Regions from separate parts of the Chitinophaga sp. 22308 genome, predicted to be linked through region 2. Evidence: riboswitches for the same ligand, from Rfam matches in the RefSeq annotation. Region 2 holds a riboswitch; each other region holds the start of a gene.
The links. A riboswitch is a leader RNA that binds a small molecule or an ion and turns the genes downstream of it on or off. The one in region 2 is predicted to bind cobalamin.
Positions count from the first base shown of each region.

Region 1: another riboswitch for cobalamin. It lies ahead of metE (5-methyltetrahydropteroyltriglutamate--homocysteine S-methyltransferase); the one in region 2 lies ahead of ACTJJS_RS02435 (DUF5074 domain-containing protein).
Region 3: another riboswitch for cobalamin. It lies ahead of ACTJJS_RS06425 (TonB-dependent receptor); the one in region 2 lies ahead of ACTJJS_RS02435 (DUF5074 domain-containing protein).

Region 1 is NZ_JBQEOP010000002.1:460,459-462,664, reverse strand. Features, by position in the region: gene ACTJJS_RS08515 (BrxA/BrxB family bacilliredoxin) at 1-204, opposite strand, end outside; cobalamin riboswitch at 424-605, shown strand; gene metE (5-methyltetrahydropteroyltriglutamate--homocysteine S-methyltransferase) at 771-2,206, shown strand, end outside.
Region 2 is NZ_JBQEOP010000001.1:602,009-604,214, reverse strand. Features, by position in the region: gene ACTJJS_RS02440 (DUF7638 domain-containing protein) at 1-412, opposite strand, end outside; cobalamin riboswitch at 513-719, shown strand; gene ACTJJS_RS02435 (DUF5074 domain-containing protein) at 915-2,189, shown strand.
Region 3 is NZ_JBQEOP010000001.1:1,524,132-1,526,337, forward strand. Features, by position in the region: gene ACTJJS_RS06415 (lanthionine synthetase C family protein) at 1-37, shown strand, start outside; gene ACTJJS_RS06420 (response regulator) at 166-798, shown strand; cobalamin riboswitch at 816-1,019, shown strand; gene ACTJJS_RS06425 (TonB-dependent receptor) at 1,144-2,206, shown strand, end outside.

The sequences.
Region 1 (2,206 bases), on a different contig from region 2:
TTTAATACTGTTGTCTTCCATAATTATCCTGATAGCAGGGCGGGCTACACCGGCAGCGCAACCGCAGACACTGTTGATGATCACCAGTGTTGTTCCATCCTGGGCCATCGCTTTGTCTACATCCGCCGGCGTAAGCATTTCCTTTACGCCCAGGTCGGTCAGCTCATCTTTAAATGGCTTAATTAATAAAGGGGAATAAGGCATGATAATGTATTTGAGGGTTAGAAATGGGTAATCATATCACACTTTATAACACCACAACTTTTCAAAATGTTACCGGCAGATACAGCTTTTTCTGACAGAGGCAGCTTTAAAAACCATTTAATACATTGAAAACCAGCAGCAAAAAGCATCTTACAAAAACCGTTTGGCTTTTATCTGGCGAATTGTATACTTTCGCAGGCACAATCAGTTCTTACTTTATTTCTTATCAGCCGGAGAGGTTTTACTTCACGTAAATTAATAGGGAATTGTGTGTAAATCACAAGCTGTCCCGCAACTGTAAGTAACTTAAAGGTTTTGCCACAATGATGTCCACTGCCGCAAGGTGGGAAGGACGGCAAAATGTTACAAGCCAGGAGACCTGCCTAACCGGATTTGACAATGCTTTCGCGGACTGAAGTGATGTCGGATGATTTTCTCTGTGTACCTATGGGCATCCTGTGCCCTGCAGGGAGATCGTTTATGCTTCTCCGTCATTCCTCTTCCGCGAAACATCGTGAAATTCAGCAAAGAACTTTTAATTGATTTCATCATTTTAAAAGTTTCAGATGCGCACACACAATCTTGGCTACCCGAGGATAGGCAGCCGGCGTGAACTCAAAAAATCCTGCGAAGCTTACTGGGCAGGCAAACAGACACTGTCTGAATTATTAACCACAGGGCACGGTATTCGCCAAAAGAACTGGCAGCTTCAACAGGATGCCGGTATTGACCTCGTCCCATGCAACGACTTTTCCTTTTATGACCAGGTGCTGGACATGAGCCTGATGCTGGGCGCTATTCCAACGCGTTACATCCCCCTGATCACCGAACGGCAATTGTCCGCCACTGACCTGATGTTTGCCATGGCAAGGGGTTATCAGCAGGACGGTTACGACATCACTGCCATGGAGATGACCAAATGGTTTGATACCAACTACCACTACATCGTCCCGGAATTCACGGCAGCACAGCAATTTGCACTCTTTTCCGAAAAAGCCATCGATGAGTTTAAAGAGGCCAGGCAGCAGCAGATCAATGCCAAACCGGTATTGCTCGGTCCTGTTTCATACCTGCTACTGGGCAAGGAAAAAGAACAACACTTCTCCCGCATTGAACTGATAGACCGGTTGCTGCCGGTGTATATGCAGATCATTGGTAAACTGTATGATGCCGGCGCACGGACCATCCAGCTGGACGAGCCCTGCCTTTCCCTCAATCTGGCAGAAAAAGAAAGACAGGTGTTCAGCAGTGCCTATCACAACATAAAAGCGGCTTTCCCCGACCTGCATATCATATTGGCAAGCTATTTTGAATGTTATGGTGATAATCTTCCTACAGTCCTTCAACTGCCTGTTGACATCCTGCACCTGGACCTGGTGAGATGTCCGAGCCAACTGGGGGATATCCTTGCGTCCCCGTTACTGTCCGATACGATGCAGCTGTCACTGGGACTGGTAGACGGAAGGAATATCTGGATCAATGATTACCGTCATTCCCTATCACTGATATCGCAAGCCAGCAGTAAACTCGGGGCCGACAGGATATGGATCGCCCCTTCCTGTTCCCTGCTGCACTCCCCTTGTGACCTCAGCCTGGAGAGCCAGGAAAACACGCTGACGCCTGAAGTCAAACAATGGCTGGCCTTCGCCAAACAGAAAATCGAGGAAGTGGTAACATTACAGCAATTGGCCTCCGCATCACCGGCAGCAGCCGCAAAAGCCGGGCTGGAAGCAAATATCAGGGCTATAGAAAGCAGGAAAACATCTCCCCTGGTCCACGACCACAACGTAAAACAACGCACCGCTAAAATAACAGATGCCGATGCCCGCCGGCAGCACATCTTTGCAGAACGCAGGATACAGCAGCGGGCTGCGTTAAAACTGCCGCTGTTTCCCACCACCACTATCGGCTCTTTCCCACAGACCAAAGAAATACGCACCTGGCGGGCCGCACTAAAAAAACAGGAAATCACCCCGGAGCAGTACGATGCCCTGCTGAAAAC
Region 2 (2,206 bases):
TTTTTTGTTCTTTGTAAACAATTCCGTTTGCGCTCTCTCCTATCTTAATACCGTTAACAACTTTTTGCCTGTATTGGTAGATATTTTCCAGTGTTGGGTTGAGTATCCTGATCAGCTGCAACACATAGTCAATAAAACTTTCCGTATCAAACAACCAGGAACCATTGGTGATGGTCCAGCTGCCCAGTCCATGGATGGAGATAGCTTCATTGTCCGGGATATTCAACACTACCCAACCTCTTCTGACATCTTCCTTAAAATGTGCGAGATCTTCAAAGTTCCAGCAGTCTACTCTTCCATCTGCATAAACATCTATATCAACAAAAAAATAACTGCCATTGCGGATAACCGCGGGAATGGAAAAGCCTTCGATCAGTTGTTTTCTGTATACGTTTGTGGTTGGGTTAATCATCTTTCTTTTCTTTTTGAAGAAACTGATATTCAGCTGGCTAAAGTATTCTTTTTTAGTCGTTCACACAAACGGCTCCTCTTTCTTTTTCAATAATTTATTGTACTTTCGCGCCGCAATTGGTTTTTAACATAGGTTTCACGATGTTAAAATTAATAGGGAATCAGGTGTAAATCCTGAGCAGACCCGCTACTGTAAGTTCTGTAACAACACCCGGACATCTACTCGCCACTGTTTTTAGTGAATAAAAACGGGAAGGCCGTCCGAAGTGAGAACAAGCCAGGAGACCTGCCAATGCAGATAATTTTTAAAGCTTCGAGGATAGGGCTTTGAATGCAACTTGCACTGAAATTATTTCGGCGTCTTATTGTTTTCGCATGTCATCTGATAGGCTATCAAACCAGTCATTTAGTACTAGCATTTTATGAAAAAAAGCGTTTTCGCATTTGGGGCGTTCGTCGCCGTCGCATTGGTATCCTGTTCAAAAAAAGATTCTACTGAGCCTATGCCGGTTGGGACCGGAGAAGTAGCCATCATCAATGTGCTTTCTCAAAACGGTGTAGCACAGGAAGACACCCTGGTGTTTAAAGCAAAGGCGCCACAGGGCAGCACCTTCAACTGGACCGTCAACGGCAAGGGCACCACCGCTACCGACTCCATTTTTAAATTTGTATCAACGGACATGGGTGAACATATTATCGCTGTCACCGCTTCCACCAATAATAAAAAGGTTTCCTCCCAGACAAGTGTTACCGTATATGGAAAATACAAGTACGGCACCTTTATTTTAAATGAGGGCAACATGACCACGGAGAACGGATCTCTGATATTCATCAGTCCCAAAGGCGTAATAACGGACAGTGCTTACTTTAAGGCCAATGGCACCCAACTGGGAAACGTGGCACAAGACCTCTTCATCAGCAACAACAAAATATACATCATTTCCCAAAACGGTAAAAAGAACGCGGTAGGCGACGCTTTTAGCAACGACGGCCTGCTCGTTGTGGCCAATGCGGAAACGCTTAAAAAGGTAGCCGCCTACAACGATGAACTGGCCGCATTAAGCTGGCCTACGCATGTGGCGGTGTTAAACGAGGAAAATGTCATCATCCGTGATAACAATGGCTTATACAGATTTAATCCGATCACCAAAGCCCTCACCTTTATCAAAGGCTCCCGGTCTGCCGCCAAGCTGACCCTGGCCGTTTCCAACAATAAAATATTTGCCGCCGCCGGCTCTAAAGTATATGTTGTGGAACCGAATAAGGACACGCTCACCTATGCTTTGGACATGAAAGGGTCTGTAAGCGGCGTGGTAAGAGCCAGTGACGGTAATATCTGGGTATCCACCACCGGATCACCTGCTAAAATTTCCAAAATCAATTTCAGGGACTACTCCCTGATAAAAGCCAATGATATCATCACAGGCAGCGTGAGTGCCGGTTTTGGGGCTACGCCGGGCATCACGGCCAAGGGTGACACTCTTTATTTCAGCGGCGCCGGCACCAAAATATACCGCCACGTTTTCAGTATGGGCGCAACTGAATTTATGGCAGATGCAAAGACAGTCGTTCAGAATGCCAATATCGTATATAACAATATCGCTGTACATCCGGTCACAGGAGAAGTATACCTGAACACCATGAAGGCTTATGGCAGGGACTACCTGACTAATAACATCAGCGTGTTCAACTTTAACAATAAAGATATTTTAAGCGCTAACTATAAAGACCATACGAAATTTCCCGCTGGTATATTCTTCACCGAATCCTTTAATTAAATACACCGGATACTGAA
Region 3 (2,206 bases), 920 kb from region 2:
AACACCCGGATGGAATAACAGCCTGCTGATCCCGTAAACTTTTCATGATAGCTTTCTTTTTCTTTTTTTTATATATTACGGGTAGTAAATGAAATCTAAACAGAACGGTTCTCCCGGGAGATACCATGCCTAAGCATGCCAACGTTACAGCAAATATGAAAAACCATGATCAGATTATATTTTGTGGATGATCATCCATTGATATTAGAGGGACTTCGCGCTTTACTCAGTTATGAAAAGGATATAGAACTGACAGGGGAAACAAGAACAGGGGAGTCTTGCCTCAATTTCCTGCTGCACCACCAGACAGACGTGGTATTACTCGACACCATGCTGCCCGACATTGCCGGGGCGGAATTATGCCACCTGATCAAAAAGAACCATCCTGATACGATGGTGCTCGGACTGAGCTATCATAAAGACGGCCGCGGCATCCAGGATATGATGGACAGCGGCGCGAGCGGCTGCCTGATGAAAAATGCCGATAAAGAGGAGCTGCTAAAAGCCATTCACGATGTCTATAGCGGTCACACTTACCTCTCCGCCGTACTGGCCGCCGAACTGGAAACCACTGCCGGCGCCGCCCGTACCCGGGAACTACATATCACCAAAAGGGAAAAAGAAGTGCTGTGGCTCATCGCCAACGGGCATACGAACCATGAAATTGCGGAAAAACTGTTTATCAGCAGCGATACGGTAGACAGTCATCGCCGCAACCTGCTGGGCAAACTGAAAGCCCGCAATACCGCTATGCTCATTAAATGCGCGATCGACCATAAGCTCCTGACAACTTTTTGAAGAAATAAATTAAAGCACTACCTTCGCACCGCAATGGTTTACCCCCCTCCATTGCGGTGTGGGGTAATTAAAAGGGAACACCGGTGTAAATCCGGGACAGTCCCGCTGCTGTAAGTCTCCATAAACGCCCGGGCAACCATCCGGCCACTGTTGAACATTCAATGGGAAGGCCGCCCGGAGCAGAGATAAGTCAGAATACCTGCCATGCATCAGTTTTTTTAAGCCTTCGTGGAATGAGGCTTGGAAATGAGTCATGATGCAGGACTGATACCCTGCTGTTATCCACCTTGATTTTATTTCCTGTTACGAAGGCCGTTGGATGAATTATCAAAACGGTGAATTAACATGCGTATCCCATTACTGAGGACCACCTTGTACATGGTGCTCGCAGGATGCCCTGTTGTGTCCCTGATGGCGCAACAGCAAACTGACAGCACCCGGACCAAAGACCTGCGGGAAATATCTGTCATTGCCCCCAGGGGCGGTAAAGAAATCGCCCCCGGGCAACAACTGAAAGGGGCGGAGCTGCAAAGACTGAACTCCCAGTCTGTAGCGGATGCGCTGCGCTTTTTTTCGGGTATCCAGATAAAAGACTACGGTGGCATCGGCGGCCTGAAAACAGTGGACATACGCAGCATGGGCACCAACCACACCGGCGTGTTCTATGACGGCATCGAACTGGGCAACGCACAAAACGGCGTGGTGGACCTGGGCAAATTCTCGCTGGACAACATGGAGGAAATAGCGCTCTACAACGGCCAGAAAAGCAGCATCTTCCAACCGGCAAAAGACTATGGCTCCTCAGGCTCCATCTATCTCACCACCCTAAAGCCCCGTTTCGAAGAAGGCGAAAGAAGACACCTGAGAGGAACGTTTAAGACCGGCTCCTTTGGCCTCGTCAACCCTTCCGTGCTATGGCAGGAGAAAATCAGCAGCCGCGTGTCGGCCACTTTCAGCGGTGAGTGGACCAACGCCAATGGCCAGTATAAATTCCGCTACCGGAAAACCGACAAACAAAACCCTGCCGCGGGATATGATACCACGGCCATCCGCAAAAACGGCGATATCAACGCTTTCCGCCTCGAAGGCAGCCTGCACGGTGTCATGAACGGTGGTGAATGGAACTCCAAAATCTACTTTTACGATTCAGAACGCGGCCTGCCCGGCTATATGGCCAACAACCTGTTTGTACATGTGGACCGCCAATGGGACCGGAACTTCTTTGCACAGTCATCCTGGCGCAAAGACATCTCGCCCAGGTACAGCCTGATGTTCAACGGTAAATACGCCTACGACTATACGCATTACCTCGCCCCGGATACTGCCTACTTTGCGGAGAACCGCTACTATCAGCAGGAAGTATACCTGTCGGTCGCCAATCAGTTTGCGGTGACCAACTGGTGGAACG